DNA from 2 places in the Bacillus cereus group sp. BfR-BA-01383 genome. Region 2 is predicted to be linked to the other one. Evidence: predicted binding sites of a transcription regulator. Region 2 holds the regulator's gene; the other holds the start of a gene.

Region 1 (12,193 bases), on a different contig from region 2:
TGTCCCCTCAACTAAGCACCATTCGATATCTTGTGGACAACCAAAATAAGCTTCAATTTGTCTTCCGATACGTGCTAGTTGTAATATTTGTTGGTTAGTAAGGGTTTGAACAGTTTGCTCATTAGGGGCAATTTGCTTTGTCTCTGTTCCGCCTTCTTTCCGCCCATATATAGCTATTTTTTTAGTCGCGATCATCTTATCGACGATTTCGCCCTCTTTTACTTTATAATTATCGGCAGAGACGAGTCCTGATACTAGCGCCTCACCAAGTCCAAAACTGGCATCAATCGATAACACCTTTCTGTTAGAAGTGATTGGATCAGCAGTAAATAAAATTCCCGATGTCTCCGGGAATACCATCCGTTGCACGACAACACTTATAGAAACTTGTTTATGATCAAAGCCGTTTTGCATGCGGTATATAACCGCTCGATCTGTAAATAAAGAAGCCCAACATTTTTTAATATGCTGCAAAATTGCTTCTCTTCCAATCACATTTAAATACGTATCTTGTTGACCTGCAAACGAGGCATGTGGTAAATCTTCAGCAGTAGCACTAGAACGTACTGCATAGGCATGCTCATCGCCAAAACGTGAGAGATAATGAGTAACTGCTTTCTCAACATCCGAAGAAATATCTACTTCCATAATGACTTCTCTAATCTTCCTGCTAATTTCACTAACTTGAGCTCGGTCTTCAATTTTCAACTTTGTTAGCTGCTGCAACAAAGTTTGGAATGTTTCATTTTGTTCGATGGCCTTTTCATACCCTACCGTTGTAACACAAAATCCTTCTGGCACTTGTATCCCTTGTATGTTTGATAACGCCCCTAAATTCAATCCTTTTCCGCCAACGAGCGAAAGCTGCACCTTTTCTATTTCCTGAAAATCGAGAACGAAAGAACTCATGTAACATCTCTCCTTATTTTGCATGTGTTCTTGATTGTAGCAGTAGTAAATGAGAAGAAACAGTCTATTTTGAACGTTATTTACGTGGTATAATTAAGTTAGGAAGAGATCATCACTTCTATTCCCCCTCTCTAATTCACTTCAATCACATCAACAAACTTAAAAATCCGTTCATTACAAAAAGCATCTGTACAAGTAACCGTCTCATTTATTGGATTTATATCAACTACTGTTATGTAATTTTTATATAAATAGCCATCTTTATAATATGTAAGTAAAACCTCTTCCTCACCTAAATATGAAGTTAATAGCTTATTTTCAATCATTTCTTTTGCATCTTGCGTTAAGATTGGACGCGGGATTTTTGTTTGTTCCTGTATCATTTCTTTAATAACTGCAAATTGCTCTGGCATACTAGCAAACGGTTGCCACTTTACCATCCCTCTTCCTTTTGGCATGTTAGCATTTTTCACGATTTGTGCCCTCCTAATAATGTGTTTCTATATCTTGCTGTTGCGACGCTTGTGTAGGAAATCCCTCGTAAAATACTGTTCTTACCAAACCGTGTTCGAATTTCATCCATAACTTTCGTTAATCTCACTTCTTTTTCTCTTTGTATAATGTTATCGAAAAGTGAAACTTGCTCTTCCCCTTCATTTATTAAATTAGTTAGCGAAATACTTATCGATCGAATCGGTTCTCCTTTATACCGCTCGTATAAAAAATATGTACAAACATTATAAATATCCATCGTTAAATTTGTTGCTCTGTTTAACGTATGTGCCTTTTTTATTCCCCCGCCATATTCCTTACTATATCCAACTGAAAAGTGGATCGTTTGTGCGTATTTCTTTTCTCTTCTCAACCTATAACAAACCTCTTCTATATGTTCTAATAAAATAACTCTGAACTCTTCTACCGAATAATCACGTAATAATATTTGGGTTTTTGTTATAGATATTGTCGCTGGAACATATTTTTCTGCTATTCTGCTAAAATCAATCCCGTTACTATGTAAATGTAATTCCTCTCCTATTACACCGAAAGATTTCTTTAAATGTTTCAAAGGATACTGCGCTAACTCCCCTATTGTATGTATACCTTTTCGGTTCAATTTCATTTCAGTTTTATACGATATACCCCAAAATTTACTGAGCGGTCTAATGCTCCATAACTTCTCGGGTATATCGTCATACGTCCACTGCGCAATTCCATCCCTATTCTTTTTCGCTTCAACATCCATCGCTACTTTACTCAATAATAAGTTCGGACCAATGCCAACTGTACTGTCAATCCGCGTACGTTCATATATTTCTCGCTTGAACTTTAATGCGAACTCGCGCGGATTATTTGCAAACAAATGAATACTTGCAGTCATATCCATGAAAAATTCATCGATACTATATTGATGAAAATCTTCGGGCGCGACATACTGCAAAGCTAAACCAGTTATGAAAGTTGAACACTTCATATACGTATGCATAATTGGATTCACAATAATAATATCTGGTCGCTTCGGTATTTCGTACAATCTTGCCATCTTCCTGATCCCTAACGCTTTTAATGGCGGTGTTGCTGCTAACACAATTGATCCGCTCTGATTCACATCTCCTACAACGGCCAATTTTGTATAACGTGGATCCAGTCCTTTTTTAATACATGATACGCTCGCATAAAAGCTACGAAGATCTACACATAGAATAATACGATTAGGTAAAAGAAAATAATCATACAAGGTAATCACTCCTAATAAAAGAACGTTTGTTCTCATTATATACGAACTCTTGTTCTTTTTAAAGGGATTTCCATGAAAATTTTGGTTAAAATAACCTTAAAATTCTTTTTAAGAAAATCTTAAGAAAATCTCCCTTTATTCATAAGAATTTTTTTCTATACTGAAACATGTAAATGAACAAAAGGAGAAATAATCATGAAGAAATTTGTAATTTGCATAATAGGAATAGGCCTCCCTATATACTTACTACCTTTCATATTACGCGGGGATTTAGACAGATTTAATCCGATTGCTGAAGAAAAAAATGTATACGCCGTTGCGAAGGGATATGGCGTTCCAGATTACCATCATAAAGGAAGAGCTATGTACTCACTAAAAGGTGTTGATGAATTAAGGAATGAGAAAGAATATACAGTAGGAACGAACACTCCTAATGATTTTATAAGAAAAACTTACTTGAAAATTCATGTGAAAGGTAAGTATGTCTATTCTTACGACGTTATTTCTGAAAAGGACATTCCGGAGAAAATAAGAGGACAATTGGAAATAGTAGATAACTAAAAGAGCCTACTCGTATGAGCTGGCTCTTTTAGTTTGTTTTATAATGTTACTTTTCCCATAGGCTAAAGATTCTATTACCCATTTTCATATTTTTTGAATCAATAGGTGGAATCTCTCCGTCTATTTATCAGATCGGGTGCTTAATCTGTTCCCCAAACCGATAATTGATATAAACTTTTCTTCTGTATAAAGCATATTCTTATTGGTCGATTTAATATCCATAAAAAGTCCCTCCAATAAATTTCTTAATGGAAGGATTCATCTAAGATAGTTAATTTCACCGGTGGTTAGCTCAACTTAATGACTACGGGATCTGTCCCCATTTAGTGATGAAACCCATTATCACATTTCGTATCATGTGGCATAGGCCCGTCCAGGGAATCCAGAAAGGCAACGGCCTGTTTGAGGTTCATCAAAAATAAATGCGCGAGATCCATTGATAATCCATTTCGAACCACAACGCGCATAATCGTCACCTCTTCCATATCTGGAGGCAATGGGTAAGCGGGTACTTGCCAGCCGAACACACGCAATTGTCGAGATAAATCATAAAGATTCCAGTTTAATGTGTAACCATCTTTCAGTCGCCAAGCGAAAACCGGAATATCCGAACCATCGGACAAAAGTTCGAACGGTTCCATCTTCTGAATCGCCTTACTAAGAAAAAGAGCGACTTTCTGAGAAGCCCTCTGGACATCATAGTACCCACTTTTCCCCAAACGTAGGTAATTGTAATATTGCAGGAGCACTTGTGCGCCAGGACGAGAGAAATTCAGAGCAAAAGTCGGCATGTTTCCGCCCAAATAGGAGACGCGGAAGATTAGATCCTCAGGGAGATCTTCAGCTTCCCGCCAAATTATCCAACCCAATCCAGGGTAGACTAATCCATATTTATGTCCGGATACATTGATGGACTTCACCCTCGGTAATTGAAAATCCCAGACTAAATCTGGTTGAAGAAACGGTGCTATAAATCCCCCCGAAGCCGCATCCACATGCATGGGAATGTCGAGACCCGTCCTCTCCTGTAAATCGTCCAACGCTTTCGCAATGGCGGCAACCGGTTCGTAAAGTCCGGTATAAGTCTCACCGAGAATCGGTACTACACCAATCGTATTTTCATCCACGACAGCGAGGACCCCCTGAGGATCCAATTGGGGATGCTCTGGGCTAACCTTCACATAGCGTGGTTCAACCTCCCAATAGTTCGCGAACTTTTCCCAAACGACTTGAACAGCAGAACTAAACACAATATTGGGACGATCCACCGGTTTCCCTTCGCTTTTGCGTGCGTTTTGCCAGCGTCTCTTTAACGCAAGCCCCCCGAGCATACATGCTTCCGACGATCCAGTTGTTGAAACACCCATAGTTGTAATGGGGGTGGGCGAATGCCAGAGGTTGGCTAAAATGCGGACACACCGCTCCTCAATTTCAGCTGTCTGTGGATATTCATCCTTGTCAATCATGTTCTTGTCGAATGATTTGGCATATAATTGCTCTGCGGCAGGCTCCATCCATGTGCCAACGAATGTTGCAAGATTCAAGCGGGCATTGCCATCAAGAGCAATTTCATCATGGACGATTTGATACGCTGTTTCTGGTAACATGCCTTTATCAGGCATGTGAAAGCGCGGAACGACTGCTTCTCCTTCGCGGGCAAACAGAGGATTTATGGAAAATTCGTGAGGCAGCTCCATTTGCATGTGACGCGGTACATATTGTGGATTATCTGGTATGATCTCTTTTTCTTCGTATGCATCGTTTTGAACTTCTACTTTTCGATCCTGTGGCATACAAGTCCCCCTTAATTAATTGTTTAACGAACATATTATTTACAAAAAAGCATTTGTTAAACCAAGGGGACAATTCTAATAAAAGGTGCTGCCACCAATGGAATAAGAAATGATTATTTCTTCCCTTTCCATAGCTTTATTGCACCATATGTCCCCTTTAGGCTGGGAACATAGTAATTTTTTAGGAGAATACCATTTTTATTCGGAGAAAGTGATATCATTAGATTCTTTAAGGCCACTAAAGCTTTCTTAACGTTGTTAAAAACGAGGTAATCGTCAGGAAAATGAGCTTAGCGTTGTAAATCCCAAAATAAAAACCCCCATTTCTCTGTATTAAAATTGAGAAATAGAGGGTTAATCACTTAACAATATTGCCCGATTGTTGGGGGTTTTTATTTAAAACAAATAACTGATTAATAATCCTGCTGATAATAAGAAACCAAAAATCGTATTTGTCATCGCTGTTGATTTCATTGCGATGCGCATATATCCAGGTTCCTTTACTCCTTTTTGGAAACCTTGAATTGCAGAGATTGGCTTTTTCAAACCTAGGAACATAATTAATGCCCAAGGGCTTATATAACCCATCAATACAATCACAACGATCCATAAATAAGCAATAAAAAAGGCTACAGCTAGTGTTACCACTGCTTTCTCTCTCCCAAGGAGGATAGCTAACGTCTTTCTTCCACCTTTAATATCTTCATCGATATCTCGGATGTTATTCGACATGTTGATTGCACCTACTAAAATCCCAATTGGAATGGAAATCAATACACTTTCAATCGTTAAAGTATTCGTTTGAATAAAGAAAGCAATGAGTACAAAACATGTCCCCATTAACAAGCCAGAAACTAATTCTCCAAATGGGGTGTACGCAATTGGTAATGGACCACCTGTATATAAATAGCCAACCGCCATCCCAATTAAACCAATGACTACTAACCACCAGCTACTATTCATACAAATATAAATGCCAATAAATGCTGCTACGACATACAATAAAAGCGCAACTGTTAAAACGTTTTTTGGCTTTAATCCATGACGGACAATTCCACCACCAATTCCAACAGAATCAGCAGTATCTAACCCACGTTTGAAGTCATAATACTCGTTAAATAAATTCGTTGCTATTTGCAATGCTAAACATGCACTCATCATCGCAATAAATAAAAGCCAATGAATCTCGGCAACATAAAGTGATGCCACAGTCCCTAATATTACAGGAGAAAACGTCGCCGTTAATGTATGCGGGCGCGTCATCTTCCATATTAATTTAGCGGAACTAATTTCTTTTTCATTCCCCATAACTCTGTTCAATCTCCCTACATTTTAAGTATAAATTACTAGCAGTATCTTTCTATCTATTTCCTGCTTCGCATCTATTATATCAAAAAAACGAATTGGCATAGTTATCGTTCTGAAAACAAATAGTATAAACGTTACAGGTAAAAATACTGCCCCACACTTAATGAAAGTATAAATTATCACAATATTCCTTGCACTTTAACTTACTTTACAACAGAATCCTTTTTCCATTTATATAAAACTATTTCATGATAAACAGGATCAAATAATGGGTTTGAATGAAAGACGGCTTCCTTTTCAACTTGTCCTTCTATATGAATTCCTTGTTTTTGAAATCCTTCAATAAGATGATTGGTAACATATATATTATCATTTTTATGATATTTTTTATCTTGTAAAAAATATGAATATGTGTAAAACCGTTTATGTTCATACGGCACTTGTAAATATTCCATAACCCTCGTCTCTTCCCAAGTGTATACAATAAACGGCTCTTGTTTCTCCTCCAAATATGACGCGAGTTGATATGTTGCTGGTACCTCCACTTGTTGTTCTTTCATGAGCGGTATACTCACCATAAGTTGACTCGTTGCAAATAAAAGCAAGATAATACCACGATTGTTTTTTAACCATGAAATAGCAAGTACGCATAGTAACATCGCTACAATCGGATAAGAGTGACGAGGTTTATCAATATTTTGTCCAAATAAATTCCAAAGAAAATAGAAAATTCCAAGAGCAATCAAAACCTTTGGATAGCAACGTATGTTTTTCCATTGTAAAACAAACAGGAACAAAAAGAACAAAAAGAAAGCTACCAAATAATAAGAGTGGATACCTATTCCTGCAAAGATGATGTTTTCAGAAAGCAAACGATAGAGGCGTGAAATAAGTGGTTCACTCGTATCTGTAACTGCTCCACCCCATTCGGTAAAATGTCCTTCTACAAATCCAAAAGAAATTTCCCACAACCCCGTGATTCCACCAATGTTCCAAATAAGAGCACTGACCCAAACTAGTTGCGAAAGGACAGCTGTACAAAATAAGATTATAAATCGCCATTTTTCTTCATGCCATTGTTGCCATAATAACAAAATAAGTGCAATTCCAAACGGTGCATACGATAACCTTATACCCATTAATAGCGCAAAGAAGAGGATTGGCCAGAATTGAGCTCGAAAACACTTTGTACGAAAGGCACGTTCTATACTCCATATATACCACCATACAATTGCTAATGCTGCACCTTCTGACATAGGCTGCGTTACTAAAATAGAGAAATACCCGCTCGTTTGTAAGACAGCTACAACAATAAGAGCGCTCGTTTTACTTACATAATAACGTGCAATCCAATACATCGGAAAAGCTGCGCCGAGTGCCATGATGGCATTAAAAACCCCTAACGATTGCACAGGATTTTCTATAAAAATATGCGTTATCATTCCCCCTAAAATAAAAAAAGGATACCCTGGGAAATGGGGCTGCATCGCCAATATGTCATATTGCTTTAATGCAAGTGTAAAATCGACTTCGTCCCACGTTGCTGCAAACGGACTTGCGTAGAAAAAACGAATACAAATCACACTAATAACAAGGATAACTGCCCATATACGTAGTACTTGTTTCATCTCATTTCCTTTCTGCAAAAAAAGTACAAGGAAAACACCTTGTACTTTAACTAACTGACTTATTTTCTTCCATTATTTCTTTCTTTTTTTTAACCGGCTTTTTAAAGACAATTAACATATACAACACAACAAAATATCCGATATACACAAGTACTTCTTCAATAGATGGCATCGAGGAATATCCTAAAAATGCTTTTAAGAAAATACCGATATCACCAGAAAGAAGTGGTGCAGTACCATGATCGCGGAGATAATGATCATAATCAATAGGATGCTCTGGTAATAGCCATGTAATATCATATACGTGTGGCATTACGCTGCCAAGTATCTTTAAATCTTGAAGCATAGAAACGCCTTGTACAAGAAGTCCTGCTGCAATTAATACGATAAATCCACCTGTTACTTTAAAGAATACTTTGAGTGAAATACGCATCGTTCCTTTAAAGAATAAGAAGCTAACAACTGCTGCAACGAGTAGACCAGATATTGCTCCCCAGCCTTTCATCGCTTCTCCAATATTTCCACCGGTAATAGCTGCGAAGAAGAATACAGTTTCTACACCTTCTCGAAGTACAACAAGAAAAGAATGCACGACCATTCCAATTATATTCCCAGCCGTAATATACTGATTCATTTTATTTTCCACATTGGCTGTCATATTCTTACTATGTTCTGCCATCCAAAATACCATTTGTGTAAGTAAAATGGCTGAAACGAAAATAATGGATATTTTTAAATACATTTCGCTACCCATAGCAGCAAAACCAGTAAATACAACTTGAAAGACTAGGGCGACAATATAACTTGCTACAACCGCAAGCCCTGCTCCTAGCCAAACATATTTCACATACTGTTTACTATCTGTGCGCTTTAAGTACGTTGTAATAATCCCAACGATAAGCAACGCTTCTAATACTTCACGAAATGTAATAAGAAATGCCTGAAGTTGCATTGCTCTTCCCCCTCACCCTTACTTGCGTTTTCTTACAGCGTATACAATGACCCCAACAAGTATAAGTACAATAATTACGATTGGAGCCCAGTTTTTCAGGCTGCTTAAATCTGTCCACTCTGTTTTTTCCGTTTTATCAGAAGCTGCTTTATCTTCTTGACTATTTGCACTAAAGTGTCCAACTTTAAAGTCTTTAATTTTAAACTCTTTTTGTAACTCTGTTAAAATAACGTCTTTGCTTTTCTTGAAAGCCTCTTGATTTGCTTCTTTTTGACCTACTCCAAATAAGCCTGGATTTCCTAATGATTCTAACGCTTTATTAAATTCATCCTTTAGCTTGTTATCCAGCTCTTTATTGTGCTCACCAACAACTGGTGATAACGCTTCATATGTAGCAAATGCTTTAGCTAATAAACGTTTGCTTGTATCATAGTCTTTAAAATTTTCGTCTACATTTGTTAAACGACGATTAATATTAAGCGCAAGAATTTTTTGCATATCAGCAATAATATCTTCTTTATTTTGTTTATCAAAGTCCTTCATCATTGCTTTAGAAGGTTCTTTTCCCATATGCTGATCAATTTCTTCTTGCACATTTTCATATGCTTTTTTTGCTTCTTTAAAGTTTGCCGGATTTTCATCTAACTTGGTAACCATCTGCTTGTATGCTTCAGCTACTTTTTCTTCGTTCGGATTTCCATACGAATAAGCAAATGCACTTGTTTGCACAGAGAATAGTAAGAAAATACCAACAAATAATGATGTAATGATTCTTTTCATGAAAGTTCCTCCCAAGGTTACTGATTATTATTGTCAAGATAAGAACTGCTCGCTACGAGCACCTCTTATCTTCTGTTAATACATGTGCAGCATAGTCAATTATAACTTTCTCTACTGGACGCTTCATTTCTTTCCAAATTGCCGGAAGCACACGCGTCATATACTTACGAAAAGATATGAAAGAATCGCCTGTTTCTCTTACTTTATACGTAATCGGTACTTCTTGTACTCGAAAGCCTTTTCGTACTAAATTCAAAGTAATAACTTGGGCATAGTTATAATCATGAATAATTTCCCCATGCTCCATCGCTTGTCTAGAAAAAGCACGCATACCTGATTGTCCATCGCGAATCCACTTTCGCAATAACAAACATTGCAGCGTCGTAAAACAATAATTCCCAAGACGTCGATGTAATCTCATCCCTTGAATGGTTCCTCGAAAACGAGAACCCATCGTATAATCTGCTTCTCCAGTAAAGATAGGTTCAAGTACATTCGGAATTTCATTAGCTGGGTACTCATCATCAGCATCAATCATTACACTAATGTCAGCCCCAAGACGATAGCTCTCCTGCAAACCTGCTCGAACGGCTGCACCAAGTCCTCCGTTTTTTTCAAATGAAACGATATGATCAGCCCCGGCCTTTTTTGCAACATCTACCGTTCTATCAGTTGAGCCATCATCGATAACAAGTACTTCTACCTTTACACTTGGATGAAAATGGCGCGGTACCTTTTGAATGACATGTGCAATAGAATCCTCTTCATTTAATGCGGGTATAAAAACAATTACTTTCATTCTTTTTCCTGCTCCTTTAGTGCCTCCACTAAGACAGGACCACGACTATGAGATGGATACGGCGCTCCTAATAAATAAGCAATTGTAGGGGCCATAGAAACAAGACTCTTCTTTTCTTCTACTTTTATACCTTGAGCGATATGAGGGCCGAACATAAAGAATGGTACAAACCGTTCTCCTTCGTCTAAATGCCCATGACCACCAATCCCATCCGCTTGTCCATGATCTGCACAAATGATAAATGTCGTATTTTCTGCTTTTCCTGTTTTCTCTAAATGCTCAATAAATTGCTTCACATGCTGATCTGCTTCATGAATTTTTTGTAAATATTCATCATATAGTACGCCGCGGCTATGACCTGTTTGATCTGTAGAAATAAGCTGGACGATAAATAGATCTGGATCTTGTTCATCCATAATCTTTCTTGCTTTCTCCATAATTTTCGAGTCAACAACATCATTTTTCATCACAGCAGTAAATGTTTCCACATCATCGCCAAACGCGTCGACAAGATGAGCAACCGCCAACATCTTCCCTGTTTTATCTACTTTACGAAGAGAATCAAAAATACTCTCTACGTTCACTCCATGCTTCCAAACCATATTCGATTTAATTCCATGTTCAAAAGAATACGTTCCTGTAAACATAGATGAGAAACATACAACTGTACGAGCTGGATATACAGTTTCCATATTTAAAAACTCTGTCCCTTGTTTTCGAAGGGAATCTAAGTACGGTGTATGTGCTGCCTCAAAACGATCTTTTCGCATACCATCTATCACAATCACAACTACTTTTTCATTTAATGCCTCTTGATTTTCAGGCATGTTTTCTGTATAGCTAGAAATTGCCTTTGGCTGCCAATCAAATAAATTACGGTGTAAAATAAGCGTATATATAAGAAGAGCACCATAAAATATACACAGCACTTTCCAATCTACACCGTTAAATGTACCGCCTTCTTGAAAGAAATCGTAATAGTAATACCAAAGCGAAAGTAATAGTAAGAACTTTGGCATCTGTTCTTGTGCATTCCCACTTGTAGAATCACTATTTTTTAAAACCAGCTTCCAAAACCGTGTGAAGTTCAACCATGATGTACCAATTCGCAAATGATAATATAAGGTTCCCCAAAATAGAATTGTAAAGAAGAAATATAATCCTAATGCAAAAAAGAATAATGGCAAATGGACCATCTTAAATACAATTAAATATGCAATAAACGGAAACCATAAATAATTTCTTAAAAACAGTGGAAAATCAAACAAATAATATAAAACAAGTAAAGGTACAATGAGGACAAAACTACTAAAAAATGCTGAAATAAAACCATTTTGTCCAAACTGCGGGATAGAAAACAATAAAAATGTACCGAATACAAAAATAGGCGTAAACGGTTTTCCTTCATTCAGTAAGTTCCAGCAACGGGCTGCAACTTTTTCAAACTTTGATGCTTTTTTTACTTCTTCCACCGGATGTTTTCCTCCTTCTGACTGACTAGTGAACGCAACTCCATTGGGTATAAGACGAGCAGGATTGCACCCACACCGTAAGAAAATATAAATTTAAAACCGTGACTCATTAATGACCATTCATATGCTGCCACTTCCTCTACTCCAAGCGCCCTTAGCGCAAACGTCATTACCGTTTCATATGTCCCAAGACCGCCTGGTGTTAATTGAAATACTTGTCCTGCTATGGTCATACTATTTACCCAAACCGCCTGTA
Region 2 (12,193 bases):
GTAAAAGAAGAAACGAAAGAAATTTCAAAAACTGAGCTTCGCAAAATACTTCGAGATGAACTACAACATACAGGTAGATTTAATCGAACTTCATTGCGACAAGGTGACATTTCAAGGTTTTTTCACTAAAGATAACTGATTCTGAAGGTGTTTAGAGGGACTAAGGAGGAATTTATAATGGCTAGGTACACAAGAGAAGATATTTTCCGTTTGGCGAAAGAAGAGAATGTAAAGTATATCCGTTTACAATTTACAGACCTTTTAGGAGTAATTAAAAACGTAGAAATTCCAGTGAGCCAATTAACAAAAGCTCTGGATAACAAAATGATGTTTGATGGATCTTCTATTGAAGGTTTCGTACGTATTGAAGAATCTGATATGTATTTATATCCTGATTTAGATACTTGGGTAATTTTCCCTTGGACAGCTGAAAAAGGTAAAGTAGCTCGTTTGATCTGTGATATTTACACTGCAGATGGTGCTCCATTTGAAGGAGATCCACGTAACAATTTAAAACGTGTATTAAAAGAAATGGAATCTTTAGGATTCACAGATTTCAATCTTGGACCAGAGCCAGAATTCTTCCTATTCAAAGTTGATGAAAAAGGAAATCCAACATTAGAATTAAACGATAACGGTGGATACTTCGACCTTGCGCCGATGGATCTAGGGGAAAACTGTCGTCGTGATATCGTTCTTGAACTTGAAGAAATGGGCTTTGAAATTGAAGCTTCTCACCATGAGGTTGCTCCAGGTCAACACGAAATTGACTTTAAATATGCAAATGCAATTCGCTCATGTGATGACATTCAAACATTCAAACTTGTTGTAAAAACAATTGCTCGTAAACATGGTTTACACGCAACATTTATGCCAAAACCATTATACGGTGTGAACGGTTCAGGTATGCACTGTAACTTATCATTATTTAAAAATGGTGAGAACGTATTCTTCGATCAAAACGGTGACTTACAATTAAGTGATGATGCTCGTCACTTCATCGCAGGTATTTTAAAACATGCACCAGCATTTACAGCGGTAGCAAACCCAACTGTAAACTCGTACAAACGTTTAGTACCTGGATATGAAGCACCTTGTTACGTAGCCTGGTCTGCACAAAACCGTAGCCCATTAGTACGTATCCCTGCATCTCGTGGTATTAGTACACGCGTAGAAGTACGTAGTGTTGATCCAGCTGCAAACCCATATTTAGTAATGGCTACATTATTAGCAGCAGGTCTTGACGGAATTAAAAACAAATTAACTCCACCAGCTGCAGTAGACCGTAACATTTATGTAATGACAAAAGAAGAGCGCGAAGAGGCAGGTATCGTTGACCTACCAGCAACATTAGCGCAAGCGTTAGTTACATTACAATCTAATGAAGTAGTATGTAGTGCACTAGGAGATCATTTACTTGAGCACTTCATCGAAGCGAAAGAGATTGAGTGGGACATCTTTAGAACTCAAGTTCACCAATGGGAACGCGATCAGTATATGTCTCTATACTAAGAGATGATAAAGCCTTGATACTACGGTATCGAGGCTTTTTTATTTGTGGGAAAAATAGGTGCCCGCGAAATGCCCGGAAAAAATCACGGAGATTATTTAAAGCGTTATTGTATTTCTTCAATTTAACGTAGTAAACTTTAAAGTATTTTTCGGTTCGGGAAGAGGTGGTTGAATAAGTATTTAAAATTTGTGCTAGCTATGAGTATATAGAAAAACAATTGTATTGTATGTTTTACTTAATGTTTGATGTTGGAGGTGGGCTTAGTGATAAATTGAAGTGTGAAAATATACTACCTTGCAATAAACAGTACCGAGTGGTATATTATGGATAAATTAGGTACCGTGTATTGAACAGTACTGAAATGAGAAAGGGGGATTGTCCTTGAACGTTCAGTTTAAAAAAGGTGTGTTAGAACTGTGTGTATTGGCACTTGTAAAACGTAAGGATTGTTACGGTTATGAACTTGTTCAGCAAATCTCAAATAAATTTTTAATATCGGAAGGATCAGTATATCCTTTGTTACGTCGTTTAACGAAAGAAGGATATTTTCAAACGTATTTAAAAGAATCTACGGAGGGGCCACCTCGTAAATATTATCGACTAACTGAGCAAGGGGAGACGCAACTGCATTTGTTAGTAACAGAATGGCGTGATTTTGCGAAAGGGGTACAAGAAATTATTGAAGGGGTGAATTGGGATGAATAAAGAACAGTTCCTTAAGGAATTATCGAATCAGCTTAGAAAGTTATCGGAAGAAGAGAGGACAGATATTTTATTTGATTATGAAGAGCATTTTCAATTCGGGGTAGAAGAGGGAAAAACTGAATCGGAAATAATAAAAGGGCTAGGTTCTCCGAAAGCAATTGCGAAAGACTTACTTGCGATGTATCGATTTGATGAGATGAAAAAAGATCCATCGACTTCAAATGTGACAAGAGCTGTTATGGCAGCGATTGGACTTAGTTTGTTTAATTTTATTATTGTGTTAGGCCCGTTAGTTGCAATTATCGCTTTTATATTTTCCTTTTGGGTCGGTGGTATTGCTAGTGTAGTGACACCGTTTTTCGTTATTGTAAAAGTATTTATGGGCACTTTTATATGGTTAGATCTTTTCGTTAGTATGACGTTTGTTGGAGTGGGTTTGTTGTTATGTATTATAGCTTATTATAGTACGAAGTGGTTTAAAAGGTTATGCGTACGTTATGTAATATGGAACTTCAAAATGATAAAAGGGGAGTAGATGATGAAAAAAATATTGTTAGTAGCTATCGCTTGTATCATTGTTGGAGTAATAGGGATTTCACAAACATATAAAAAAGCAGTAGCAAATGTAGAGGAAGGAAACAAGGAAGAGGTTATTAAAAATGAAGCATTAAAAAACGTAGAAGTCGATTTGAATGCTGGAGATGTTATTATCCAAAAATCCCCGGATTCCTCTTTTTATGTAAAGCAAACAGGAGATATACGGAAACAGGAGATTCGTATTGCTGAAGATGGTGACAGATTAAAAATTATAGGGGGAAGAGAAAAGGGTGTTTCGTTTGATTTTTCCTTTTACAATTTCGGATTTCAAACACCTACATTGACTATATTAGTACCTGAACGTTTTTATGAAGAGATAAAAGTAAATTCATCCGCTGGACAAATCGAAATAAGTGATGTGAAAAGTGACCGTGTAAGTGTTGAGACACTTGCTGGAGAAGTAGATTTGAAACATGTAACGGCTAAGAGTGTGGAGGGAACTACAAAAGCTGGTGAGGTGAACTTTAAAAAGGTAATAGGGAAAGTAACAGCGAAAACGGCTAGCGGGGATGTATATATTATGGATCATGATCCTAAGTATGATGTAGAGGCAAGTTCAACCGCTGGAGATATAGATATTACTTTATTGGAAAAACCGCAAGATGCAGTTATTAGTGGGCAAAGCGCTGCCGGAGATGTAACGATTTTTAATGAAGAAAATAAAAATATAACAACTGGTAATGGGAGTAAAAAGATTAGCGGTAAAACAGCTGCTGGAGATGTGACGATTGAAACTCGTTAATAAGAAATAGAATACAAGGAAATCTATCAAAATACAAAAAAGAAGATAATTACCTTATATAAATGAGATAATTATCTTCTTTTATTATTTTTAATGTAAATCACGATATACGCCAATTACTTTTCCGATAACTGACACTTGCTTTAGAATGATAGGTTCTAATGAAGAGTTTTCCGGTTGTAGGCGGAAATGGTCTTTTTCTTTATAGAAGCGTTTAACAGTTGCTTCGTTATCTTCTGTTAAAGCAACTACAATTTCACCGTTGTATGCAGACTGTTGTTGACGAACTACGACTAAATCACCATCAAAGATACCAGCCTCAATCATACTATCTCCAGAAATACGTAACATAAACACTTGATCTGATCCAGAAACGATACTAGCTGGAAGTGGGAAGTGCTCCTCTACGCTTTCGACCGCTGTAATCGGTAATCCAGCAGTAACTTTTCCGATGATTGGAACTTGAATAACAGATTGTGTTTCTGTATCGATTCGGTCTACACCTAAAATTTCAATCGCTCGTGGTTTCGTTGGATCACGTCGAATATATCCTTTTTCTTCTAGTCGTGATAAATGTCCGTGCACTGTAGAACTAGAAGCGAGGCCGACTGCTTGACCGATTTCACGTACGGAAGGTGGATATCCTTTTTCTTGTACTTTTAGCTTAATAAAGTCGAGAATGTCTTGCTGGCGTTTCGTTAACTTTTCCATGTTTTCTAACACCTCGTTTTCTTTCATTTTTCTTATTAATAAGTATAACATGTGAAAAAACATTCTACAAACATAAGTTCGAACAAAAGGCGGATTTATGTTACACTAGAGGTAAAATATAGTGAGAAAGAGGGGTTCAAAATGAATGCAATTATTTATGCACGTGTGAGTACAACAAAAGAAGCGCAGGAAACATCATTATTACGTCAAAAAGATGAATTATTGCATTTAGCTGAGCGCTATCAAATGAATGTTATAAAGGTGATTGAAGAGCAAGCTAGTGGATATACAATTGAACGTGACGGTATATTAGAAGTGTTGGATACGATTCGAGACGAACAAATTGATGTGCTACTTATACAAGATGAAACGCGCCTTGGTAGGGGGAATGCGAAGATTGCATTAATGCACTGTTTACATAAAGAGGGAATAAATGTGTATACACATACTCATAATGGTGAATTACAGCTTTCAGATTCTGATTCGATGGTGTTAGATATAATTGGGATTGTGGAAGAGTATCAAAGAAAGATTCATAACTTGAAAATTAAACGTGGCATGCAACGCGCAGTAGAAAAGGGCTATCGTCCAGAAAATAATTTAAAGAACCGTCATTTAAGCGTAGGCCGAGAGAAAAAAGAGGTGCCAATTGAGGAAATTGTGCGCTTACGCAAAAGTGAACTTACTTTCGAAGAAATTGCGGCAACGCTTCGTGGATTTGGTCATAATGTTTCAAAGGCGACTGTACACCGTAGATATGTAGAGTATACAAAGCAATTGCTTGATAAAGAAGAGTAACTATTGTATGATAATAATCAGTTTTGATTAGAAGGGGGATTCGAGATGATTAATCACGAACTCGTTGAACGCATTAACTTCTTAGCGAAAAAAGCAAAAGCTGAAGGTTTAACTGAAGAAGAACAACGTGAGCGTCAATCGCTACGTGAACAATATTTAAAAGGATTTCGTCAAAATATGTTAAACGAACTTAAAGGAATTAAAGTCGTTAACGAAGAAGGTACAGATGTTACACCGACGAAATTAAAAGCTTTAAAAAAGCAAGATAATGCAAAATTAAATTAAAAGATGGGCGAAGCCCATCTTTTTTATTTATTAAATTCGTTATTTAATAACTTTCCAGTTGTTATTGACTGTTGCTTCTATCTTTTTGTGCTTCAATACATAGTTAGCGATAAGTTCAGACATATCTGTTGGTATGTCTCTTACTACCGGCTTATTTTGAAACATAAAGAAATTCCCTCCGCCGCTTGCGCGATAATTATTCATAACAACGTCATATTCTTCCTCCATATGAAGAGAAGTACCTTTATACTGTAAAGATTCTACTCTTTCACCAATTGGTTTTGAAATGTTCAATACGTACGAAATCCCTTCCCACATATCATAATTATAGTGTGCAGGCTTTGGTTCTATATATGCAGGGTTAACGATTATATTTCCATCTTCATTTAATATGAAATAGGTAGCAGAGAGTTCGAGAGCATCTTTTATATCTGCTCCAGTCACTCGAATAACTTTTAATGTATTTGGATAAATGTAATTAGAAACGATATCCCGCATTGTTACATGTTTTGGAAAACCTGGAGATGCATTATGAAACAAACTTGTACAAGAAATTGAAACGTTAGCTATATCCATTTGAATTGTATTTATAAACTCAATAAAAGGATGGTCTTGCAAACGAGTTTGCATAACATCTGAAATTTGCATGCCCCCATGAATGATTCCGATAGGTTGATCAAGCCATTTTTGTGTATTCTCTTCATAACCAGATACTAAGGAAAGAACAGCTGGATCTGCCTCAATTCCTTGCACCGTCAACAACTCTGAATAACTTTCTTTTTTTACACACGTCTGTTCCATTTTTTCGAAGGTTACGGTTATTTTTCCAACGGAGTGTCCATTACATCCAGTCTGTAAAACTGTTACACCATTATCCGTTGTTTGAGCAATTTCTCGGTGTTGGTGGCCTGTTAGTAAAATATCTATCCCTTCAATTTCATGACACATTGCATATCCTTGATTTTCACCTGTTAAAACTTCAGTAGGTTCTCCAGTTTGTAAATCACGTTCAAATCCCCCGTGATAGGATACGACTAGTAAATCTGGTTTCTCATGTTCACGGATGTAAGAAACCCACTTTTTTGTTGTTTCTAATGCATCTTCAAATCGTAAATCTTTAATGTGATGGGGTTGTTCCCAATTTGGGATGTAATGTGTTGTTACCCCTAAAATAGCAATTTTTATATTTGATTCAATATGTTTTATTTTATATGGTTTCCCGAAATAAGGTTCTTTTCTGTTTTTATCTAAAATGTTTGCTGATAGGTACGGGATATTTGCAGTGGAAATAGCATTATTTAGTACATCCATTCCATAATTAAATTCATGATTACCAATAACTGCAGCATCGTAACGTAAATAGTTGACTAATAAGGACATTGGATTTTTCTTATCTTTTTCGTATGTAGCGTAGTGATAAGTAAATGGTGTTCCTTGTATGAAATCACCGTTATCAATTAAAAGAACGTTTGTATTTTGGAAACGTTCTTTTTTTATAAGAGTAGAAATTTTAGCTAAACCAATTTCTGCTTGCGAGTTATCTTGGTAGTGAATTGGATAAACAGTACCATGTATATCACTCGTTAATAGGATGTTTAAAGTTACAATTTGATTTGGATTCAACATCATTCACCTTTTCTATTGTTATCTTCCAATTAATCATATCAAATATATGAAGAGAATTTTAATGCGAGTGTATAGAATGTGTAAAGATTCTGTAAATAGACAATTATTAGTAAAAATGTGTGATATATTTCTTCATGTTTATGGAAGGTTATTTTATGACAATAAAAAATGGAGGCATTAAAATGTTGAAAAAAGTTTTTGCAATGAGCACAACAGTTGTACTAGCAGCGGGATTATTAAGTGGCTGTGGAACGAAGGAATCAAGTGCAAGTAAAAATGAAGATACGAAAAAAGGATATGTACCAAAGACGTTAAATGTTCAATTTGTTCCTTCTCAAAATGCAGATACGTTAGAAGCTAAGGCAAAACCATTGGAAAAGTTATTAAGTGATAAATTAAACATTCCGGTAAAAGTTAGTATTTCAACGAATTACAATACAATTGTAGAAGCAATGGCATCTAAGCAAGTAGATGTAGGTTTCTTACCTCCAACAGCGTATGTGTTAGCGCATGAGAAAAAGGCTGCAAATGTAATTTTACAGGCACAACGTTTTGGGGTAGAGGATGAAACAGGAGCTCCGACAAAAGATTTAGTGGATTTTTATAAATCTGAGTTTGTTGTTAAGAAAGATTCTAATATTAATAGTGTGAAAGATTTAAAAGGTAAAAAAATTGGTTATCAAGATGTAACATCATCAGCGGGGTATGTATGGCCTGCGGCTGTACTGTTAAAAGAGGGAATTGATCCGTTAAAAGATGTGAAACCTGTTACATTAAAAGGTCACGATCAGGCCCTTATTGCTCTTTTAAATGGTGATGTAGATGCAGCTGTAGTATTCCAAGATGCTCGTAATATTGTAAAAAAAGATTATCCGAATATATTTGATCAAACGAAAATAGTGAAATTCACGGAGAAAATTCCAAATGATACGATTTCTGTACGCTCTGATTTAGATGCAGAGTGGAGTAAGAAATTGCAAGATGCTTTTATCGAAATTGGGAAGAATGAGGAAGGGCGCAAAATCATTAAAGAAGTATACTCGCATGAAGGATATGTTAAATCTGATGATAGTAAATTTGATATCGTTCGTGAATATGGAAAGAAAGTAAAAACGCAATAATACATATGGAAATGGCGACTAACTGGAACGTGAGTGATTTCAGTTAGTTTGCCGTTTTTCAGTTGTTGAGAATACATAGAAGGTAGGTAATAGGTTTGATAGAGTTTCGAAATGTTTCCAAAGTGTATCCAAATGGTACAAAAGGATTGAATAATATAAACTTGAAAATTCGAAAAGGTGAGTTTGTTGTCATGGTCGGGCTATCTGGGGCTGGAAAATCTACACTTCTCAGATCCGTAAATCGCCTTCATGAGATTACAGAAGGAGAAATCATTATTGAAGATGAGTCTATTACTGTTGCAAAAGGAAAAGGATTACGACGCATGCGCCGAGATATTGGAATGATTTTTCAAAGCTTTAACCTTGTGAAGCGATCAACGGTACTAAAGAATGTATTAGCTGGTCGGGTTGGCTATCATTCGACATTGCGTACAACGCTAGGTATGTTTCCGAAAGAAGATTTGGAGCTTGCATTTCAGGCGTTGAAAAGAGTGAATATTTTAGAAAAGGCATATGCACGGGCTGATGAATTATCAGGAGGGCAACAGCAACGTGTATCGATAGCGAGAGCATTGGCGCAAGAAGCGAAAATCATATTGGCTGATGAACCTGTTGCATCGTTAGATCCCCTCACAACAAAGCAAGTAATGGATGATTTGAAAAAAATTAATGAAGATTTTGGAATTACGACAATTGTAAACTTACATTCTATTGATTTAGCTAGACAATATGCTACACGCATTATTGGGTTACATGCGGGGGAAATTGTTTTTGATGGTTTAGTAGAAGAGGCAACGGATGAAAAATTTGCTGAAATTTATGGGAATGTAGCTCAAAAAAGCGAATTATTAGAGGTGGCAGCTAAATGAATGACGTGACGATATATTCGAAATCGATACCGAAGCCACCGAGTAAATTGAAACATATGTTAACGGTTATTCTCGTTATTGTACTGTTGTGGGGCAGTAGTGTGCAGGTGGATGCATCATTTTCAAAACTAGTAGCTGGTTTTCCAAATATGATGGATTTATTGAAGGAAATGGTGCCGCCAGATTGGAGTTATTTTCAAGTTATTACAACAGCAATGTTAGATACAATCCGTATGGCGATTATTGGGACGACTTTAGGAGCGATTTTAGCCGTTCCACTTGCACTATTTGCCGCAAGTAATGTGTTTACTAGCGCATTTTTGTACAGTCCAGCTCGATTGATTTTAAATTTTATACGAACGATACCAGATTTATTATTAGCGGCTATTTTTGTAGCGATTTTTGGGATAGGACCATTACCAGGTATTTTGGCTCTTACATTTTTTTCGGTTGGACTCGTAGCGAAATTATTGTATGAGTCTATTGAATCAATTGACCCAGGTCCATTAGAAGCGATGACAGCTGTAGGAGCGAATAAGGTGCAATGGATTGTTTATGGGGTAATTCCGCAAGTAAAAGCGCACTTTGTCTCCTATGTACTCTATACATTTGAGGTGAATGTACGTGCAGCAGCTGTTCTAGGTTTAGTAGGAGCAGGTGGCATTGGGTTGTATTATGATCGTACACTTGGATTTTTACAATACCAACAAACGGCTTCTATTATTATTTATACACTTGTTGTTGTATTGCTAATTGATTATATAAGTACATTGTTGCGGGAGAAATTATAATGAGTAAAACGACGATAATCGTGCAAAAACCGAAGAAACCAAGTGTATATCGCTGGTTTATTTTTATAGCACTTACAGTTATCTATGTATGGGCCTTTTCAGGAGTACCACTAGAGGGAATAAAGGATACAGCAGGTGAAATTACAAAAGCAATTATGACAGGGGTATTGAACCCTGATTGGTCGTATGTCTCTTTGCCAGATGGTGAAGATTTATTACATGGTTTAATTGATACGTTAGCAATTGCGATATTAGGTACATTTATCTCTGCCTTTTTATCTGTACCATTTGCATTTTGGGCAGCAACAAATATGAGTACAGGAAAATTGACTTCTGGAACAGGAAAATTTGTACTAAGTTTTGTCCGTACATTTCCTGAATTAGTTATGGCTCTTTTATTTATAAAAGCTGTTGGTCCAGGATCTTTTGCAGGAGTACTAGCTTTAGGGTTACATTCTATTGGAATGCTAGGGAAACTATATTCGGAAGGAATTGAAAATATAGATAAGGGACCGACAGAAGCGTTGATAGCAACAGGAGCGAATCGTTTTCAAATACTGTGGCATGCAGTATTACCACAAGTATTACCAGATTTTTTGTCATATACGTTATATAGGTTTGAAATTAATGTACGCTCCGCTTCAATTTTAGGAGTTATTGGAGCAGGCGGAATTGGTACACCCTTAATTTTTGCACTAAGTTCACGAAATTGGTCGCGTGTGGGAATTATTTTATTAGGCATCATTTTCATGGTAATTATAATTGACTTTATTTCAAGTTCGATTCGGAAGAAACTCGTATAAATTATTTTAGAAGCACCCATAGAAGGTGCTTCTTTTATATAATAAGAGTAATTAATATGTAAATCATTGAATAACAGGGAGGGGGAGGGATACCTTGGCTTTACAGCATGAATTTGTATTTGTTTCATATGAAAAAAAGGTTTGGATCTTAAAGGTGTGAATTGGATTGAAGATTGTTTTTTGTATAAAGAAGAGGCCACGATAGATGAGTGTGTTGTATTAAGTGATGAAATCATCGTATAGCTATTAGATTTTATCCATTGGATTCCAGTCTATCATCCAGCAAAAAGAGCAGAAGGATTTGGAATTCATTATTATGGTATTACAAAAATTGAACACAAAGGGCAGTGGTAGCAGAACAGTTATTTGGTTTGTTAGTTAGTATGTTTTCTCTAGCGCCAGAAACAATTGAACTGACGGGACGGTTTCAATGGGAAAATGATAATAATACTGATGGGGAATATGAGAGATATGTAATTAATCGAGATAAATTATGCCGGGAATTAGAATTTTTTATTCGATTGCTTCGAAGAGTGAAAAAAGGGGAAGGATATATTTTGCATTATGGAATTTGAAAATGATGAATAAATATGCAGATAATTCTCTTTCTTTCTAAAATAAAAATAATAAAAAAGTATGTCATATTGAATGCCCATACATTCCCGAAATCATTGGTTTTTTTATGGGGAATCAAAAAAACATCAACATATTTGTCGATACATGTTGTATAATCTTGCGTGGGAAGCTATCATATAAATGTATAAAACGTTTACTAACATACGCGAAGGGAAGAATAGCATGTCACATTCAATCGAACAACTTTCTATCAACACGATTCGCACATTATCCATTGATGCGATTGAAAAAGCAAACTCTGGTCACCCAGGAATGCCAATGGGTGCAGCACCAATGGCTTATACATTATGGACTCAATTTATGAAACACAATCCAAATAACCCAACGTGGTTTAACCGCGATCGTTTCGTATTATCTGCAGGTCATGGTTCAATGTTATTATACAGCCTACTTCACCTATCTGGTTATGATGTAACAATGGATGACTTAAAGAACTTCCGTCAATGGGGAAGCAAAACTCCAGGACATCCTGAGTACGGTCATACAGCAGGTGTAGACGCAACTACTGGTCCACTTGGACAAGGTATTGCAACTGCTGTAGGTATGGCAATGGCTGAAAGACATTTAGCGGCTAAATACAACCGTGATGCGTATAATGTAGTAAATCATCATACATACGCTATTTGTGGTGATGGAGATTTAATGGAAGGCGTTTCTGCTGAAGCATCTTCATTAGCTGCTCATTTACAATTAGGTCGTCTTGTTGTGCTTTACGATTCAAACGATATTTCATTAGATGGCGATTTAAATCGTTCATTCTCTGAAAGCGTAGAAGATCGTTACAAAGCATACGGATGGCAAGTAATCCGTGTTGAGGATGGAAACGATATCGCAGCAATCGCAAAAGCAATTGAAGAGGCGAAAGCTGACGAAAAACGCCCAACGCTAATTGAAGTAAGAACGACAATTGGTTTCGGTTCTCCAAACAAATCAGGAAAATCAGCTTCACACGGTTCTCCACTTGGTGTAGACGAAACAAAATTAACGAAAGAAGCA

The links. Region 2 encodes LexA, which represses DNA repair genes until DNA is damaged. Its sites were predicted from a motif close to CGAACATATGTTCG; they were not measured.
Region 1: MR065_RS06610 (Y-family DNA polymerase) is a predicted target of LexA. The motif match lies at 2,687-2,700, and genes of this name have one in related genera.

What each region holds. Positions count from the first base shown of each region.
Region 1 covers NZ_JAKUFP010000004.1:212,434-224,626, forward strand. Annotated here, with positions in the region: gene ppsA (phosphoenolpyruvate synthase) at 1-909, opposite strand, end outside; gene MR065_RS06605 (YolD-like family protein) at 1,041-1,382, opposite strand; gene MR065_RS06610 (Y-family DNA polymerase) at 1,379-2,644, opposite strand; gene MR065_RS06615 (YxeA family protein) at 2,840-3,205, shown strand; gene MR065_RS06620 (glutamate decarboxylase) at 3,529-4,998, opposite strand; gene menA (1,4-dihydroxy-2-naphthoate polyprenyltransferase) at 5,395-6,306, opposite strand; gene MR065_RS06630 (hypothetical protein) at 6,510-7,934, opposite strand; gene MR065_RS06635 (FTR1 family iron permease) at 7,981-8,886, opposite strand; gene MR065_RS06640 (hypothetical protein) at 8,905-9,666, opposite strand; gene MR065_RS06645 (glycosyltransferase family 2 protein) at 9,719-10,465, opposite strand; gene MR065_RS06650 (alkaline phosphatase family protein) at 10,462-11,937, opposite strand; gene MR065_RS06655 (lysylphosphatidylglycerol synthase transmembrane domain-containing protein) at 11,925-12,193, opposite strand, start outside.
Region 2 covers NZ_JAKUFP010000002.1:308,204-320,396, reverse strand. Annotated here, with positions in the region: gene glnR (transcriptional repressor GlnR) at 1-129, shown strand, start outside; gene glnA (type I glutamate--ammonia ligase) at 178-1,512, shown strand; gene MR065_RS03835 (PadR family transcriptional regulator) at 1,895-2,218, shown strand; gene MR065_RS03830 (DUF1700 domain-containing protein) at 2,211-2,753, shown strand; gene MR065_RS03825 (DUF4097 family beta strand repeat-containing protein) at 2,754-3,557, shown strand; gene lexA (transcriptional repressor LexA) at 3,648-4,268, opposite strand; gene MR065_RS03815 (YneB family resolvase-like protein) at 4,410-5,066, shown strand; gene MR065_RS03810 (DUF896 domain-containing protein) at 5,112-5,351, shown strand; gene MR065_RS03805 (bifunctional metallophosphatase/5'-nucleotidase) at 5,391-6,974, opposite strand; gene MR065_RS03800 (phosphate/phosphite/phosphonate ABC transporter substrate-binding protein) at 7,160-8,098, shown strand; gene phnC (phosphonate ABC transporter ATP-binding protein) at 8,194-8,967, shown strand; gene phnE (phosphonate ABC transporter, permease protein PhnE) at 8,964-9,758, shown strand; gene phnE (phosphonate ABC transporter, permease protein PhnE) at 9,758-10,561, shown strand; partial or broken gene MR065_RS27560 (coproporphyrinogen III oxidase) at 10,656-11,136, shown strand; gene tkt (transketolase) at 11,360-12,193, shown strand, end outside.